DNA from 3 places in the Duganella violaceipulchra genome. Region 3 is predicted to be linked to each of the others. Evidence: predicted binding sites of a transcription regulator. Region 3 holds the regulator's gene; each other region holds the start of a gene.

The links. The regulator HrcA, encoded in region 3, represses chaperone genes, less so after heat shock. The targets are predictions, from matches to a motif close to TTAGCACTCNNNNNNNNNGAGTGCTAA.
Region 1: rpoH (RNA polymerase sigma factor RpoH) is a predicted target of HrcA. The motif match lies at 1,675-1,701, and genes of this name have one in related genera.
Region 2: groES (co-chaperone GroES) is a predicted target of HrcA. The motif match lies at 4,701-4,727, and genes of this name have one in related genera.

What each region holds. Positions count from the first base shown of each region.
Region 1 is NZ_JAHTGR010000007.1:230,730-236,991, reverse strand. Features, by position in the region: gene KVP70_RS15330 (hypothetical protein) at 1-161, opposite strand, end outside; gene KVP70_RS15325 (hypothetical protein) at 298-561, shown strand; gene rpoH (RNA polymerase sigma factor RpoH) at 690-1,589, opposite strand; gene ftsX (permease-like cell division protein FtsX) at 1,860-2,780, opposite strand; gene KVP70_RS15310 (cell division ATP-binding protein FtsE) at 2,777-3,433, opposite strand; gene ftsY (signal recognition particle-docking protein FtsY) at 3,452-4,498, opposite strand; gene KVP70_RS15300 (MerR family transcriptional regulator) at 4,618-5,562, opposite strand.
Region 2 is NZ_JAHTGR010000021.1:72,523-78,784, reverse strand. Features, by position in the region: gene KVP70_RS28475 (serralysin-like metalloprotease) at 1-2,146, opposite strand, end outside; gene KVP70_RS28470 (response regulator transcription factor) at 2,314-2,994, shown strand; gene KVP70_RS28465 (sensor histidine kinase) at 2,991-4,382, shown strand; gene groES (co-chaperone GroES) at 4,812-5,102, shown strand; gene groL (chaperonin GroEL) at 5,151-6,262, shown strand, end outside.
Region 3 is NZ_JAHTGR010000014.1:1,908-8,169, forward strand. Features, by position in the region: gene KVP70_RS23365 (metallophosphoesterase) at 1-1,248, opposite strand, end outside; gene KVP70_RS23370 (HAD family hydrolase) at 1,367-2,074, shown strand; gene hrcA (heat-inducible transcriptional repressor HrcA) at 2,143-3,159, shown strand; gene fur (ferric iron uptake transcriptional regulator) at 3,272-3,700, opposite strand; gene KVP70_RS23385 (outer membrane protein assembly factor BamE) at 3,967-4,617, shown strand; gene dapB (4-hydroxy-tetrahydrodipicolinate reductase) at 4,634-5,440, shown strand; gene KVP70_RS23395 (MotA/TolQ/ExbB proton channel family protein) at 5,440-6,099, shown strand; gene KVP70_RS23400 (ExbD/TolR family protein) at 6,209-6,262, shown strand, end outside.

The sequences.
Region 1 (6,262 bases), on a different contig from region 3:
GCCACGCTGGCGCCCTGGGTCAGCACGTAGGTCTGCGAGAACGCCTGCGGCGTGGCGGCGGCGCGGTTGATGGCCGACGCGCAGCCGCAGGCATGCAGCAGCGCCAGCATGGCCACCAGCAGCGGCAGGATGATCAACTGCCTGGATAATGTGGATTTCATAGATATCTCTTCCTTCGAAGTAGACGGCAAGCTTAGCAAAAAGATCATGCCCATGTCGCACGAACCGCAGCTTTACAGCGCTGGGTCAAACTATGTGCCGTAGAATAGGGGCCCTGAATCACATTGACTGAACAAAATGAAAAAGACCGGCATGGCGAAAAGCGACGCTAAAAAATTGATGGGCCAGATGTCCGCCCCCGGCGGCGCCAGCTTCGGCAAGGTGGCCGAGGTGGTCGACAAGCGGGAGCAGCGCAAGCGCGATCAGGCATTGGGGCTGGTGCCGTTCGCGGTCAAGCTGAACGGCGACCTGGTGCAGCAGCTGCACGACAGGGCGAAACAACGCGATATCGACCTGAACCAGCTGGTCGGTGAACTGCTGGCGCAAAGCCTGGCGGCGTAAAAAAGCCGCGCGGTGCGAACCGGGCGGCTTTTTTTACCCCGCACGGCCAGGCGGGGTCTGACCCCGTTCGGGGTCAGACCCCTAAGCGGCGCGGCAAGCGTATCGCTGAACGCGCGCGGGGTTGACTCTTAGACGTAGGCGGCCAGCGAGCCCTTCATCTTTTTCAGCGCCGCCACTTCGATCTGGCGGATGCGCTCGGCCGAGACGCCGAACTCTTCCGCCAAGGTGTGCAGGGTGGCGCCGGAGCCGTCGTCGTTGGCCAACCAGCGGCTCTCGACGATGCGGCGCGAACGGGCGTCCAGCTTGCCCAGCGCCTCTTCCAGGCCTTCCGATTGCAAACGGGTCACCTGTTCGGCTTCCAGCACGCGGGTCGGCTCGCTCGCTTCGGACGACAGATAGGCGATCGGGGCGAACTTGTCGTCCTCGTCGTCGTTGGGCGACTCCAGCGCGATGTCGCGGCCGCTCAGGCGGGTTTCCATCTCGATCACTTCTTCGCGCTTGACGTCCAGCAGCTTGGCCAGGCTGTCGATCTGGGTCGGCGTCATCGCGTCCAGGCCGGTCTTGTGGCTGCGCAGGTTGAAGAACAGCTTGCGCTGCGCCTTGGTGGTCGCCACCTTGACCAGGCGCCAGTTTTTCAGGATGTACTCGTGCATCTCGGCCTTGATCCAGTGCATCGCGTACGATACCAGGCGCACGCCCTGGTCCGGGTCGAAGCGCTTGACCGCCTTCATCAGGCCGATATTGCCTTCCTGGATCAGGTCGGCGTGCGGCAGGCCGTAGCCCAGGTAGCCGCGGGCGATCGACACCACCAGGCGCAGGTGCGACAACACCAGTTCCTGGGCGGCGCCGAGGTCGTTCTGTTCCTTGAGGCGCCTGGCCAGCGAGATTTCATCGTCGTGCGTCAGCATCGGCAGGCGATTGACGGCCGAAATATAGGCGTCCAGGTTGCCCAGGTTGCCAGTGAACCCGAGTCCCAGGGCGCGATTGGTCGCAGGTACCAAGGCGGTCGGTGCGGACATCATAGTCATATTCATTCCTTCGCTCGATGATATTGCTTGTTCTTAATGTTGCTTGATGCTGTAGAGAATTGTTTTGCTCTTCAGTTCAGCTATATTAGCACTCTCCTTCGTCGAGTGCCAATCACCGGATATTAATTGCTTCGATAGCAAGACGCTATGAGGTTTTTCCACATCATGGTGGTGTCTGGGCCAGCATGCGCGCCGCAGCTTAGGCTGGACTTAATGCTAAGCGGGTAGGGAGGGGCGCTTCCGTGCGGGGACGCACGGAAGGACGCGGGATCAGTTCAGGCGGGACAGGTGGCGCTGCACCGACAGCAGCGCGCCGGCCAGGCCGAGGCCGGCCGACAGCGCCAGCAGGCCGGCCATGGCCAGCGGCGGCAGCGGCGCCAGCTGGAATTCGGAGGCGTACAATCTTGCGAATTCGGCAATCGCGATGTTCAGCGGGCGCAGCGCCAGCGACACCGCGCCCAGCGCCACGCCGCCGGCGCACAGGCCCAGCAGCGCGCCGGTGTAGTAGAAGGGGCGGTGGATGAAGCTGTCGGTCGCGCCGATCAGCTTGGAGACCAGGATTTCCTCGCGCTGGGTCATCACCTGCAGGCGGATGGTGTTGAAGATGACCGCGATCACCACCGTGCCCAGGGTGGCCGCCAGCAGCAGCAGCGCCAGCCGCAGCACGTTGAGCAGCGCCGCCAGCCGCTTGACCCAGGCAGAATCGACCTGCACCGTGTCGACGCCGGGCAGGGCGCGGATCTGCTCGGCCAGCTGGTCGACATCGCCGCCGGCCAGGGCGTTGCGGAAGGCGTCCAGCTTGAGCACATAGCTGTCCGGCAGCGGATTGTCGCCCAGGGTGGTCAGCACGTCGGCCAGGCCGCTCTTGTCCTTGAGCTGGTCGAGCGCCTTTTCGCGCGGGGTGAAGATGATCTTGGCCTGCTTGTCCTTGACGGTCTGGCGCAGCGACACGGCCAGCGCCTCGGCCTGCTCGCGCGGGGTGTCCTGCTTGAGGAAGACGCTGATCTCGGGATCGACCGACAGCTGCTCGGACATCGGGCGCACGTTGTCGAGCAGGGTGACGCCGGTGAACGGCAGCGCCAGCGCGATCGCCACCACCAATATGTTGAACAGAAAGCCGCCGGGCGAGCGGCGCAGGTGGACCAGCGCCGCGGCCAGCGCGTAGCGGTGTTGTCGGAACCACAGCGTCATGCCGTCACCTCCAGTTGACCTTGCTTGAGATGGATGACGCGCGCGGCCGCATCCAGCATCTGTTCATCGTGGCTGGAAATGAGGCAGGTCACGCCCACCGAATGGAAAGCCTTGAGCGCGTCGAGCACCTGGTTGGCGCTGGCGCGGTCCAGGTTGGCGGTCGGCTCGTCGGCCAGGATGACTTGCGGGCGGTTGACGATGGCGCGCGCGATCGACACCCGCTGCTGCTCGCCGCCGGACAGGGCCAGCGGCTGGGCGTCGGCGCGCTCGAGCAGGCCGACCTTGTCGAGGGCGGCGCGCGCGCGCTGCTCGGCCTGGGCGCGCGAGGCGCCCGTCACCAGCAGCGGCAGCATGACGTTGGCCAGGATGGAGCGGTCGGTCAGCAGGCGCTGCTGCTGGAAGATCAGGCCCAGGTTGCGGCGCAGGAAGGGCACGGCGGCCGGCTTGATGCGGGCGATGTCCTGGCCGTTGACGATCACCTGGCCGGCGCTGGGGCGCTCGATGGCGGCGATCATCTTCAGCAGGGTGGACTTGCCGGCGCCCGAGGGGCCGGCCAGGAACACCAGCTCGCCCTTGGCCACCGTGAACGAGACGTCGCGCAGCGCCGTCGCGTCGGGGGAGTATTGTTTCGAGACCTTGCGAAATTCGATCATGGCGGCTTATCGGTGGGGTTAGCCCAGCAGGGCTTCGACAAATTCGGCGGCGACGAAGGGCTGCAAGTCTTCGATCTTTTCGCCGATGCCGATGAAGTACACCGGCACCGGGCGCACGCGGGCGATGGCGGCCAGCACCCCGCCCTTGGCCGTGCCGTCGAGCTTGGTGATGACCAGGCCGGTCAGCTTGAGGGCGTCGTCGAAGGCCTTGACCTGGGCCAGCGCGTTCTGGCCGGTGTTGCCGTCGATCACCAGCAAGGTTTCGTGCGGCGCGCCTTCCATGCCCTTGGCGATGACGCGCTGGACTTTCTTGAGCTCCTCCATCAGGTGCAACTGGGTCGGCAGGCGGCCGGCGGTGTCGATCATCACCACGTCCAGGCCCTTGGCCTTGCCGGACTGCACGGCGTCGAAGGAGACGGCGGCCGGGTCGCCCGAGGCTTGCGAGATCACCGTGATGTTGTTGCGCTGGCCCCAGACCATCAGCTGCTCGCGGGCGGCGGCGCGGAAGGTGTCGCCGGCGGCCAGCAGCACCGACTGGCCGTGGGTCTGCATATGTTTGGCCAGTTTGCCGATGGTGGTGGTCTTGCCGGCGCCGTTGACGCCGGAAATCATCATCACGGTCGGCTGGTGGCGGCCCAGCTCGAACGGCCGCTGCAGCGGGGTCAGCAGCTCGATCAGCAGCTGCTTCAGGGCGGCCTTGACGGCGGCGGCGTCGAGCAGCTTGTCGTCCTTGACCTTTTGCTTGAGGGCGTCAAGCAGGTACTGGGTGGCGTCGACGCCGGCGTCGGCCATCAGCAGCGCCGCCTCCAGCTCCTCGTACAGCTCGTCGTCGATCTTGGCGCCGACGAACAGGATGGACAGGTTGTTCGAGGTCTTGGACAGGCCGGCCTTCAGGCGCGACATCCACGACAGTTTCGGCGCCGGTTCCTCGATCGGCAGCAGTTCGGGCAGCGCTACGGGCGGCGCTTCGGGGTGGATTACTGCGCTGGGGGTGGGGGCCGGTGCCGGGGTTTTGACCTCAGGCACTTCCGGGGCGACGGGTTTTTTCTTGAAGAAACTAAACATGGACATGTGGTTGGGGGGCGCTTCAAGCTGATGTCCGGCAGCGCCGGACACGGGGAAATGCGGCTATTTTACCAGAGCGCGGTGCTCCCGCCCGCCGGTGCTACCGGAATGACAACGTTTTAGCCGGCAACCGGGACGTTGCGCTGGCGCCATTCGGCGATGGCGGCGCTGATGTCGGACAGGGCGTAGACCCGCACATACGGCGGGCGGCGCCGCTTGAAGGCGGCGTTGCCGCCGCCGGCCCACAGCTCGATGCCGCCGCCCAGGCGGGTGTGCAGCTCGCTCAGGGCGTCGAGCGCCTGGCGCGCGTTCATGCCGACCGAGAACGACAGCGCGATGATGTCGACCCGCTGCACCCGCGCCGCCTCGACGATGTCGAGCAGCGGCGTCTGCACGCCCAGCGAGATGCAGTGCGCGCCTTCGGCCACGCCCATCGCCTCGGCCATCAGCAGGCCCAGGCCGTGGCGTTCCTGCGGCAGGGTGGTGAGCATGATGCGCGGCGCGCCCAGGTTGCTGGCGTTGGCCTGCGGCATGGCGAAGATGGCGCTGCGCATGACCACCGTCAGGGACTCGGTATATAAGTGCTCCTCGAACGTGGCGAGGGCGCCGCTGGCCCAGGCTTCGCCGATGAGCGCGGTCAGCGGCGCCACCAGCTCGATCACGAAGCTTTTCAGGCCCATCATCAGCAGCGCCTGCGACAGCTTGCGGCGCAGCGCCTCCATCTGGTGGCTCTTGCACAGGTCCAGATAGCCTTGCAGGGCCGGCGGCGTGGCGCTGGCGCCGTGCTGGCCGCCGCTGGCCTGGCCGCTCAGCGCCTGCAGCTCGGGGGTGGTGTACTGGATCACCTTGCCGGGGCGGTAGCCCAGGTCGATCAGGCGCTTGACCAGGCGCAGCTTGTGGACTTGCTCGATCGGGTAGACCCGTTCGCCGTTCGGATCGCGCAGCGGCTGCGGGAAGTCGTAGCGCCGTTCCCACACGCGCAGGGTTTCCTTGGCGACGCCGGTGTCGCGCTCGACGTCGCTGATCGTGCTGGGAACTGTTTGTGAGGAAACTTTAATAGTCATCAGGCATAGGCGGCGGCCATTTATTTGACAGTCGCGAGGGTTGGCACGGGGTCCAGGTGCACAGTGCGCGAACAGGCCAGGCCCGGATCACGCGACCTGCATTTTACATTCGATTTGCGCCCGAAAGTATGGTGCGCGCTATCGGGTTTTGCCGCGTTTTCGCTATGAAAAAGTGCTTGTCCACGACACACAGTTGACATACAGAACTAATGAACTGTTTATCGGCTTTCCCCTTGCTTTGTCATGGACAAGATATTTTGCAAGAGTGTGAAAAATATCCCAATAACTGTTGCAGTGAGCGTCATTTCGACGCCGGACGGCCGCCGCGGCCCCGGTTTTATGCGCCAGATCAAACGCGGCGGCCCGGCGCGCGGCATGCAAGGGATTCATGCAGATGCTGCGCGATTCCCACAGCATTCCGTCGTATTTTGCAAGACTTGTCGCGCGAAGTGTCTCCGATTCGCAACACGTAGCAATTTCTTACAAATTGCTGATGCAGTGCAACACCTTACGGAGACGACAGAATTTCCTACACTAATAAAGGGCTATCACTATGAGCAAAGTTGGTCTCCGGGCTATTTTGGCGATATAAACTGCCAAACAAAGTCCTGAGTTGTAAGCTTATTACCATTGAGTCGAGGCGAACGGCGGGGTGCTTCAGTATAAAATGGCGTCAGAAATAGCAAAGTGGCTATTTTTA
Region 2 (6,262 bases), on a different contig from region 3:
CGCTGCCGCCGACCAGCACATTGTTCTTGCCGAAGGCCGTCATCACGTCGTGGCCGCTCTGGCCGGAGGCCAGGCCCGACAGGCCGGCCTTGGCCACCAGGTCGGTGGCGGCCACGCCGGAGGTCAGCGAATCGACCAGGCCGACCGCGGTCGCGCCGATCTCCGCGTAGTTTCCGCTGGCCAGCAGGTTGTTGGCGCCCACGGCGGTGATGGTGTCCGCGCCGGCGTCGCCCCACACCACGTTGCGCGCGCCGAACACGGTGACCGTGTCGTTGCCGCTGCCGCTCCACACCACGTTGTTGGCGCCGATGCCGGTGACGACATCGTTGCCGCCGCCGGTGTAGACCACGTTGGTGGAACCGATGGCACTGACCACGTCGTTGCCGTCGCCATGCGCCACGTTGCTGCCGATGAAGGAGGCCACGGCCTTGGTGGCGCCGCCGGCCACGCTGCCCAGCTTGGCGGTGACGTCGGCCAGGCCGTCGCCCAGGCCGGTCACGATGACGTTGACCGAGCCGGCCGCCGTCACCACGTTGTTGCCGGCCATGTTGACGACGATGTTGTTGCCGCCCAGCGCGGTGGTGACGTTGTCGCCGCCGTTGGCCAGTACGATGTTGTTGCCGCCGGCCGCCGTGACCACGTCCTTGCCGGCGCCGGTGTAGATGACGTTGTTGCCGCCCACGGCCACCACGACGTCGTTGCCGGCGCCGCTGTTGATGGCCGACGCCAGCTTGGCGCTGGCGTTGTTGATAGCGGTGGCGGCCGCCTTGCTCGGCACGGCGTCCGCCAGCACCTTAGCCAGACCGCCGGTGGCGGCCTTGACCATGCCGCCCAGTTCGGTCAGCACGACGTTGGCGCCGCCCAGCGCGACCACGGTGTCGCCGCCGACGGTGGTGGCCACCAGGTTGGCGCCGCCCACGCCGACCAGCGTGTTGCCGCTGCCGTTGGCCAGCAGCACGTTGTTGACGCCCACCGCCACTTCGGTGTTGCCGCCCTGGTTGCTGACCAGCGCGTTGCTGTCGCCCAGCGCGGCCACCTTGTTGCCGGCGCCGCCGGTGTAGGCGATGTTGAGCAGGCCGCCCATGACGATGTTGCTGCCGCCGCCGTCGTCGATCACCACGTTGGCGCCGCCGCCGGCGACGATGTTGTCCTTGCCGTCGCTGGCGCTGACGCCGTTGGCGCCGCCCAGCGCGAGCACCGCGTCGTTGCCGCTGCCGGCGTTGATGACGTTGGCGCCGCCGACCGCCTGGATCTTGTCGTTGCCGGCGCCGGCGGTGATGTGGTTGTTGCCGCCGTCGGCCGTCACCGTGTTGGTGCCCTCGCCGGCGTCGATCACGTTGCTGGCCGCCTTGACGGTGATGCGGTCGTCGCCGCCGCCGGTGTTGATGACGTTGCTGGCGCCGTCGGCCGTGACGGTGTCGGCGTCCTTGCCGGTGTTGATGACGTTGGAGGCGCCGCCGGCGTTGATGACGTTCCAGCCGTCGCCCGCGTTGACCTTGTTGGCGCCGCCGTTGACGGTGATGTTGTCGTTGCCGCCGTCGGTGTTGACGGTGTTGGCGCCGCCGTTGGCGCTGACGGTGTTGTCGCCGCCGTCGAGGTCGATGCTGTTCCAGCCGCCGTTGGCCGTCACGCGGTCGCTGCCGTTGCCGGCGCTGATCTCGTTGTAGGCGCTGTTGATCGACAGCGAGTTGTTGCCGTCGCCCAGGTCGACGTCGGCCGCCGCGCCGGCCGTCACGGTCACCGTGTCGTTGCCGGCGCCGCCGGTGATCTTGTTGTAGATGCCGACTTCGACGCGGATGTTGTCATCGCCGTTGCCGCCGTCGATGCGGTTGTAGCCGCCCACGCGCACCACGATGGTGTCGTTGCCGTCGTCGCCGTACAGGTTGTTGTAGGCGCCGGCCGTGACGGTGATGGTGTCGTTGCCGCCGTCGCCGTGGATGATGTTGGCGCCCAGCGAGCTGGCCGTGTAATTGTTGTCGCCATTGCCCAGGCTTTTCTTCGTGTAGCCCAGTTCGCTGATCTTCTTGGCGGCCGCGGTGATGTCGTTGCCTACCGCATCGAAGGCGTCGCCGATGCCGTTCAGGTCGCTACCCAGGTCCTTGACGGTGTCGCCGACCTTGTCGACCGCCTTGACGATCGGTTTCACTACATTTTTCTTCAACCAGCTGCCGATACTCATCTTTACCCCTTTTTATGGTTTGGTACACTTGCATTAAATCAAGGGAAAATGACAGCTTGGCAAACAGAACGATTACAAAGCTGTAATCAAGGGCCGGGATTGACGGCGGCCAAGCCAACCCGGACAATGCCGCCATGAAAGCGCTTTTAGTAGAAGATGAACAACGAATTGCCAGTTTTGTGTGCACTGGCCTGCGTGAGCACGGCTTCCTGGTCGACCATTGCGAAGATGGCAACCTTGGCTATGACTACGCGCTGGCCCGCGACTACGACGTGGTGTTGCTGGACGTGATGGTGCCGGGCCGCGACGGCCTGTCCATCCTCAAGGCCATGCGGCGGGAGGGGCGCAACATGCCCGTCATCCTGCTGACCGCCCGCAACGAACTGGATGACCGCCTGACCGGCCTCAACCTGGGCGCCGACGATTACCTGGCCAAGCCCTTCTACGTGGAGGAGCTGGTGGCGCGCATCCACGCCCTGCTGCGGCGCGTGAGCGGCGAACGGCAGAACGTGCTCACCCTGGGACCGCTGCGGCTGGACCGCCTGAGCCGGGTGGCCGAGGTGAACGGCCGCGCCGTCGAGCTGACCGCGCGCGAAATCAACCTGCTGGAATACCTGATGCGCTCGCCGGGCCGGGTCTATACCCGCACCCAGATCCTGGAGCACGTGTGGGGCTACGATTTCGAGCCGCAGACCAATATGGTGGACGTCTGCATCCAGCGCCTACGCAAGAAGCTGGAGCTGCCCGACAGCGTGGCCATCGAGGCCGTGCGCGGCGTCGGCTACCGGCTGCGCAAGCCGGACGCCCCGGCGTGAGGGCGCGCTGGCCGCGGCTGCGCTCGTTCCGGCTGCGCATCGCCCTCGGCTCCACCCTCACCGCGCTGGCCGCCATCCTGCTGCTGTATGCGATGGCCAGCTACACCATCATCCAGCGGCGCGCCGCCATCATCGACCACATGCTGTCGGCCCACCTGGCCGGACCCGGCTTCCAGGCCACGCCGCAGGCGCTGTGGCCGGCCACCGACGCCCAGCTCAACGCCAGCTTCGGCGGCTTCGCCCCGCCCGACAGCGCGCCGCTGGCGCACGCCCTGCTGCTGGTGGAAGACGCCGTCCACGGCCCGCTGTACCGCAGCCCGGCCTGGCAACGCGTGCTCGGCGACGCCCCCCTGCCGCGCGGCCCCGGCCTGCACACCGTCGAAGGCGGCGGCCAGAGCTGGCGCATCGGCAGCGCCGTGCACGGCTCGGTCACGATCTGGGTGGCGGTCAACCGCAGCCTGTCGGACGCCCAGGTGCGCGCCAGCCTGGTGCGTTTCGCGGCCGCCATCGGCGTGCTGGCCGTGGCCATGGGCGCGCTGGCCTGGTATCTGGCCGGGCGCGCGATGCGGCCGGTGGAGCACCTGACCGGCGTCATGGTGCGGCTCACCGCGAGCGAGCTGGACCAGCGGGTCTCGGCCGCCGAGGAAGACCTGGAATTCGCCCAGATGGTCAGCGTGTTCAACGCCATGCTCGACCGCCTGCAGCGCAGCTTCCTGCAGGCGGCGCGCTTTTCCGGCGACGCCGCCCATGAGCTGAGGACGCCGCTGACCATCCTGCAGGGCGAGCTGGAGCGCAGCTTCGCCCAGGCCGGGGCCGCGGCCGATCCTGTGCTGGAACAGGGCCTGGCCAATATGCTCGATGAAGTGCGGCGGCTCGACAGCATCGTGCGCAAGCTGCTGCTGCTGGCGCGGGCCGACGCCGGCCAGCTGGCCATTCCCATGTGTCCGGTCGACCTGCGGCCGACGCTAGAGGAACTGGCCGAGGACATCGGCCTGCTCGACGACGCGCGCCAGCTGCGCCTGACCCTGCCCGAACACATCGCCGTGCGCGGCGACGCCGAGCTGCTGTGCCAGGTGTTGCAAAACCTGGTCAGCAACGCCATCAAATACGGCTTGCCGGGTGGCTGGATCGCGCTGTCGGCCCGGCGCAAGGGCGAGCAATGGCGCATCGACGTCGGCAACGCATCGCAGGGCATCGCGCCCGAGCACCGGCACCGGCTGTTCGACCGCTTCTACCGCGCCGACCAGGCCCACCAGCGCCGGGTGCCGGGCGTCGGGTTAGGCTTGTCGCTGGCGCGCGACATCGCCATGGCCCACGGCGGCAGCCTGGCGCTGGCCGAGGCCGAGCCGGGTCAGGTGCGTTTCCGGCTGACCTTGCCCGCCGCCTGAGCGCCCGCAACGAACATCGTCAAGCCGGCAGCGGCGCCTCGGGGCAGCGGCTCGGCGCGACGAAGTAGCGCAGGATCTCGCCCAGGAATTGGTCGACGTCCATCGCGGCTAGCGCTCCACAGTTCGGTTATACGAGGGACGGCCGGAGATCAGCCGGCTATTTCCTGCATACCAATGGTAGGAGCGCCCGGAAACGTTATCAACTTTAATATTAAATAAGAAAACATTTGATTTAAGGCATATATCTGCGTCATTTTTTTCTTTATTTATGCACACGGAAGCCTTGCGTCTTGAAATACGGCAGGGTCGTCCCTATAATTGGCACTCGTTCCAAGGGAGTGCTAACAGCGCTCTCGGCCAAACTTTCCGCCTCAGCAACCCTGTTGGTGTGGCAACAAACTGTTCCATTGTTAATTTAAGGAGTTTTGTATGAACCTTCGCCCTTTGAACGATCGCGTAATCGTCAAACGCCTCGACCAGGAAACCAAAACTGCGTCCGGCCTGATCATCCCTGATGCGGCTGCTGAAAAACCGGATCAAGGCGAAGTACTCGCCGTCGGCAATGGCAAGATTCTGGAAGATGGCAAAGTCCGTCCGCTGGATGTCAAGGTAGGCGACCGCGTCCTGTTCGGCAAATACGCCGGCCAAACCGTCAAAGTCGACGGTCAGGAACTGATGGTCATGCGCGAAGAAGACATCATGGCGATCGTCGTCAAGTAATTGACACGCACGTTCGCACTCGTACTCACCTAATTCTGGAGAAACAACATGGCAGCTAAAGAAGTAATTTTCGGCGACGCAGCGCGCGCCAAAATGGTTGAAGGCGTCAACATCCTGGCCAACGCAGTCAAAGTCACCCTGGGCCCTAAAGGCCGCAACGTGGTGCTGGAACGTTCGTTCGGCGCCCCTACCGTCACCAAGGACGGCGTATCGGTCGCTAAAGAAGTCGAACTGAAAGACAAGCTGCAGAACATGGGCGCGCAGATGGTCAAGGAAGTTGCTTCCCGCACCAGCGACAACGCCGGCGACGGCACCACCACCGCGACCGTGCTGGCACAAGCCATCGTGCGCGAAGGCATGAAGTTCGTCGCCGCCGGCATGAACCCGATGGACCTGAAGCGCGGCATCGACAAGGCAGTTGCTGCCACCGTCGAGCAGATCGCCATCCTGGCCCGTCCTTGCACCACCACCAAGGAAATCGCCCAGGTCGGCGCGATCTCGGCCAACTCGGACTACTCGATCGGCGAGCGTATCGCTGAAGCGATGGAAAAAGTCGGCAAGGAAGGCGTCATCACCGTGGAAGACGGCAAGTCGCTGAACGACGAGCTGGACATCGTTGAAGGTATGCAGTTCGACCGCGGCTACCTGTCGCCATACTTCATCAACAACCAGGAAAAGCAAGTCGCCATCCTGGACAATCCATTCGTGCTGCTGTGCGACAAGAAGATCTCGAACATCCGCGATCTGCTGCCGGTACTGGAACAAGTCGCTAAAGCCGGCCGTCCACTGCTGATCATCGCCGAAGACATCGAAGGCGAAGCACTGGCGACCCTGGTGGTGAACAACATCCGCGGCATCCTGAAAACCTGCGCAGTCAAAGCCCCAGGCTTCGGCGACCGTCGCAAGGCCATGCTGGAAGACATCGCGATCCTGACCGGCGGTCAAGTGGTTGCTGAAGAAGTCGGCATGACCCTGGAAAAAATCACGCTGGAAGAGCTGGGCCAGGCCAAGCGCATCGAAATCGGCAAGGAAAACACCATCGTCATCGACGGTGCTGGCCAGGCTGAGTCGATCGAAGGCCGCGTCAAGCAAATCCGCGTGCAAATCGAAGAAGCGACCTCGGACTACGACCGTGAAAAACTGCAAGAGCGCGTGGCCAA
Region 3 (6,262 bases):
GCCCGGCGCCGGCGTCACGCCGTCCGGCAAGCGTTCCGGCAGCGGCACGGTGTCCTCGGCGGTGCCGGAAAAGCCGGAAATGAACTGGCTCGGATGGCCGCTGGCGAAGCTGACCTGCTCCCACAGATGCACATGGCCGGACAGCATCGCCTGTATGCCGTCCGGCAGCAGCTGCGCGTTGAGCGAGCCGAACGCCTGCTGCAGGCCGGCGTCGCCCGGCAGCAGCACGGTGGCGCCGTCGGCCTTGCGGTCGGCGCCCATGCCCAGCAGCGGATGGTGGACGATGCCGAGGTTGCGCGGCGCCTGCCGCGCCAGCGCCTCCAGCTTGCGGTACAGCTCGCGGTACTTGTCGTAGCCCGGCTCGCCCGGCTTGAGGCCCTTCCAGCTGGTGCTGGCGCTGTCGAGCACCAGCAGCTGGGTGTCCTGGCCGATCGGCACGGCGTAGGGATCGCTGTAATTGCCGACGGCGTCGTCGGCGGCGAGGTTGCAGTCGCGGCCGGGCAGCAGCGGGCGCGGATCGAGCAGGCGCCAGTAGCCCTGGCCGCCGCGCAGGCAGTTTTCGTGGTTGCCGCGCGCCATCACCCACGGCGCCGCCTGCAGCAGCGCCGCGCCGGGCGCGAAGAAATCGGCGTTCCAGGCGTCCCAGCCATAGCCCCAGGGGCTGCCGGCGCAGCCGGCGTTGCCGTCCGGGCAGGCGTTTTCGCGGTAGTGGTAGTCGCCCACGTGGATCACCAGCTCGGGGCGCCACGCGGCGGCGGCGGCGGCGATGGCGGCGAACGGGTAGGCGGCGCCGTCGTTGCAGGCCTGGTAGCTGTGGCTGTTTTTTTGCAGGCGGCAGCCGGTGTCGCCGAGCACGACGATGCGCCGCGGCGCCGGCGTCGGCAGCGGCAATACCCGGCCCAGCACGCTCGCCTGGCGATAGCTGCCGGCGGCCGGCAGCGGCGCCTCGCAGGTCAGCAGCGGGAAGGCGGCCGGCTTGGAGTCGGCCGGGGCCGACGGCGTGCTGCGCAGCGCCAGGGTGGCGGCCGGCGCGCGCACGGCCATCGGCCGCGGACGCTGGTCGATGACGATGTCGGGGCAGGCTGGCGCGGCGATCAGCACGCGCGCCACGGCGGCGCCCTGTTCGCCCAGCACCACGAAGGAGGAAAACGCCGGCGCCTGGCCGACGGTGGCGCAGCCGGCCAGCACGGCGCTCAGCAGGGGCGCCGCCCAGCGGCGGCAAATCGTCACAAACATGGTCAAAGGCACGGCGGCTCCAGCAGGGGAATCCGGTAATTTACCATGCCGTCGCCGGGTCGTTGCCGGCTCGTCGCCAAGCGGCGATCGGTGCGACAATACGCGGATTCCACATTTTCCCCTGCCCGCCATGAACTATCGCCGCCCGCACGCCCTGCTGTTCGACCTTGACGACACCCTGTGGCCGATCGCCCCGGTGATCGCGGCGGCGGAAACCAGTTGGCACGCCTGGCTGGCCGAGCACGCGCCCGAAGTGACGCAGCGCTACTCCATCGCCGAGCTGCGCGCGCGCCGCATGGCCTTGCTGGAGCAGCGTCCCGAGCTGGTGGTCGACCTGTACCAGCTGCGCCGCGTGGCGCTAGAGCAGGCCTTCGCCGACGCCGGCGCCGACGCCGCCCACATCGACGGCGCCATGCGCCATTTCCACGAGCGGCGCAACGCCGTCACGCCGTATGCCGACGTGGTGCCGGCGCTGGCCGAGTTGCAGGCGCTGCTGCGGCTGGGCGTGATCACCAACGGCAACGCCGACCTTGAAGTCATCGGCCTGCAGCACCATTTCGACACCGTGCTGGCCTCGTCGCGCTTCGGCCGCGCCAAGCCCGACCCGTCCATCTTCCTGGCCGCCTGCGCGGCGATGGGCGTGGCGCCGCAGGACGCGGTCTACGTCGGCGACGACCTGCGGCTGGACGTGCAGGGCGCGCAGGGCGCCGGCCTGCGGGCGGTGTGGATGAACCGCGCCGGCAGCACGGCGCACCTGGAGGCCGGCGTGGCGCCGGACGCCATCTGTGCCAGTTTCGATGCACTTCTGGCCTGGGTGCGCGGGCAAATGCGGCATTGACGCCACGCCGCGGCCCCTGTCCGGCGCAGAGCGTGCATAATAAGCGGAAATACCATCAGTGAATGAACATGCAACTCGAACCACGCGCACAAACCCTGCTCAAGGCCCTCGTCGAACGCTACATCGCGGACGGGCAGCCGGTGGGCTCGCGCGCCCTGTCCAAGATCTCCGGGCTGGACCTGTCGCCGGCGACCATCCGCAACATCATGGCCGACCTGGAGGAGCTGGGCTACGTCGCCAGTCCCCACACCTCGGCCGGGCGGGTGCCGACGCCGCGCGGCTACCGCATCTTTGTCGACACCTTGCTGACGGTGCAGCACCTCGACGAGCAATCGGTCGAAGGGCGCATGCGGCTGCAGGCGCCTCAGCCGCAGAAGATGATCGCCAACGCGGCGCAGATGCTGTCGTCGCTGTCGCAGTTCGCCGGCGTGGTGCTCAGTCCGCGGCGCGAATCGGTGTTCCAACAGATCGAGTTTTTGCGGCTGGGGGAGAAGCGCATCCTGCTGGTGATCGTCGGCCCGACCGGCGACGTGCAGAACCGGCTGCTGCTGACCGACGTCGACTACAGCCCGGCGCAGCTGGTGCACTCGGCCAACTACATCAACCAGAACTACGGCGGCCTGGCCTTCGACGAAGTGCACATGCGGCTGCAAAACGAAGTGCGCCAGCTGCGCGACGACATGGGGCGGCTGATGCAGGCGGCGGTGGAGGCGGGCAGCGAGGCGATGGCCGACAGCTCGGACGACATGGTCATCTCCGGCGAGCGCAACCTGCTGTCGGTGAGCGACCTGTCGTCGAACATGACGTCGCTGCGGCAGATGTTCGACATGTTCGAGCAGAAGACCGGCTTGATGCAGTTGCTCGACGTCTCGAGCAAGGCCAGCGGCGTGCAGATCTACATCGGCGGCGAATCGAGCCTGGTGCCGATGGACGAGATGAGCGTGGTCACCGCGCCCTACATGGCCAACGGCAAGATCGTCGGCACCTTGGGAGTGATCGGCCCGACCCGCATGGCGTATGAGCGGGTGATACCGATCGTCGACATCACGGCCAAGCTGCTATCGAACGCGCTGAGCCACAACTAAGCGGGGGTCAGGGGGTCAAGTCTGACATTCGGACACGAGCTCTGCCGTAAAGCAGCTTACGGCAGGGCTCGTGTCCGAATGTCAGACTTGACCCCCGAGGTTTTGGATAGGCTTACTGGCGGTGCGGGCAGGCGGTCTTGGTGCAGTTGCCGTAGATCGCCAGCGCATGCTCGGCGATCTTGAAGCCGCGCTCCTTGGCGATGATCTGCTGGCGCGATTCGATTTCCTCGTCGAAGAATTCCTCCACCCGGCCGCAATCGAGACACACCAGGTGGTCGTGGTGCGAACCTTCGTTCAATTCGAAAATCGCCTTGCCCGTCTCGAAATGGTTGCGGTTGAGCAGGCCGGCCTGCTCGAACTGGGTCAGCACGCGGTACACGGTCGCCAGACCCACATCCATATTGTCGGACAGCAGAATCTTGTAGACATCCTCGGCGGTCAGGTGGCGCACTTCGCTGTTCTGGAAGATGTCCAGGATCTTGAGGCGGGGCAGCGTGGCTTTCAGGCCGCTGGCCTTCAGGTCGGTAGGATTGTTGCTCATGATGTCGACTCTTTGAGTGGTTGGCGATTGTGAGCCGACAGTTTAACGCACTCCGACAGGCGCCGCACCTTCGACGCGAGACGCGCCCTCCCGCGTGAAATTTACATTTGCAATGTTTTACAATTAATCTTTATAAAACAAGGACATAGTTCCGGATTTGCTGGATAATGCGATCTCTCCGAGTGCCCGCGCAGCCCCATCTCGCACCTTGTGCTTTATGATATAGCGTTTTTCGGCACTTCCGCTCGATCAGATTGAGGACAACCATGCGCGTCACCCAGGCTTTATCGCAGTCTTTGTTGCACCGTTTCACCCGCCGCGCGCCGCTGCTCGCCGGCGCTGTTTGCGTCGCGCTGGCCGTGGGCGGCTGTGCGTCCAACACCACGCTGGGCGAGAAATCGACCGACGTCAAGGAAACCGGCACCACGCTGGACGCCAACAAGGGCGCGCAAACGACCACCATCACCAAGCTGCAGAAGTTCATGTGGTTCTTCTCGCCGTATCGCCCGGACATCCAGCAGGGTAACTTCGTGTCCGAAGAGATGCTGTCGCAGCTGAAGGCCGGCATGACGCGCGACCAGGTCCGCTTCATCTTCGGCACCGCGCTGTTGGCCGACCCGTTCCACGCCGACCGCTGGGACTACGCCTTCCGCATGGCCAAGGGCAACGGCGAAATCACCACCAGCCGCGTGATCGTGTTCTTCGACAAGGACGGCAAGGTGGCGCGCTGGGAAGGCGGCAACCTGCCGACCGAAAAAGAATACATCGCCCGCATCGCCGGCCCGGCGCCCAAGGTCAAGAAGGACCTGAGCGTGCCGGATGCGCGTCCGGTGGGCAATACCTCGTCCATCCCGGCCGGCAGCGACAACGCCGCCGCCTCGCCGGTTGGCGTCACGGTGAACAACGACAAGAAATAAGCACGAGGACCGAAGCATGACAGACCTGAACATCGCCATCGCCGGCGCCGGCGGCCGCATGGGCCGCATCCTGATCGAAGCGGTGCTCGACGCGCCCGACGCCACCCTGTCCGGCGCGCTGGACCGCGCCGGCTCGGCCAACGTCGGCAGCGACGCCGCCGCCTTCCTCGGCAAACCGGCCGGCGTGCCGGTGGAGTCCGAGCTGGCCAAGGGCCTGGCCGGCGCGCAGTTCCTGATCGACTTCACCCGCCCCGAAGGCACGCTGGAGCACCTGGCCTATTGCGCCGAGCACGGCATCAAGATGATCATCGGCACCACCGGCTTCGACGACGCCGGCAAGGCCGCCATCGCCGAGGCGGCCAAGAAGACCGCCATCGTGTTCTCGCCCAACTTCAGCGTCGGCGTCAACGTTACGCTCAAGCTGCTGCAGCAGGCGGCCAAGGCGCTGTCGACCGGCTACGACATCGAAGTGATCGAAGCCCACCACCGCCACAAGGTCGACGCCCCGTCCGGCACCGCGCTGAAGATGGGCGAAGTGCTGGCCGACGCGCTCGGCCGCGACTTGAAGGATTGCGCCGTCTACGCGCGCGAAGGCGTGACCGGCGAGCGCGATCCGTCGTCGATCGGCTTCGCCACCATTCGCGGCGGCGACATCGTCGGCGACCACACGGTGCTGTTCGCCGGCACCGGCGAGCGCATCGAGATCAGCCACAAATCCAGCAGCCGCGTGACCTACGCGCACGGCTCGCTGCGCGCCTGCCGCTTCCTGGCCGACAAGGCCACCGGCCTGTACGACATGAACGACGTGCTGGCGCTGAACTGATGACGCCCAACCACTTCACCCTGGCCAGCTACTGGGAGCAGGGCGACACCATCAGCCACATCGTGGCGCTGGTGTTGCTGGCGATGTCGCTGGTGAGCTGGTTCTTCATCCTGGCCAAGAGCTACGCCGCGTGGCGCATCCGCCGCGGCGCGCCGGCGGTGCAGGCGTTCTGGGAGGCGCCGTCGATGCAGGACGGCGTGGCCGCGCTGACGCTGGCCGATCCCGAACAAGTGTTCCTGCCGCTGGCGCAGCAAGGCGCCGCGCAGTTGAAGACCGCCGGCCGCTCTTCACTGGGCGGCGAGATGGGCCATGCGGCCCAGGTCACGCGCGTACTGCGGGTGGCGATCCAGCATTCCACCAACCGCCTCGAAGGCGGCCTGACCCTGCTGGCGTCGATCGGCGCCACCGCGCCCTTCGTCGGCCTGCTGGGCACGGTGTGGGGCATCTACCATGCGCTGGCCAATGTATCGGCCAGCGGCACGGTGCAGATCGACAAAGTGGCCGGCCCGGTGGGCGAGGCGCTGATCATGACCGCCATCGGCCTGACGGTGGCGATCCCCGCCGTGTTGGCGTATAACGGATTCAACCGCGTCAACCGGCTGACCCTGGCCGAGCTGGACGCCTTCGCCCACGACCTGCACGCGTATTTGACGAAGTAACGGAGGGGGTCAAGTCTGACATTCGGACACGTGCTCTGCCGTAGCGGCTGCTACGGCAGAGCACGTGTCCGAATGTCAGACTTGACCCCCCGCTTTAAGAGGAGCGAGCATGAGCTTTGGCGCATTCAACCACCACCGCAATCCCGGCCCGATGGCCGACATC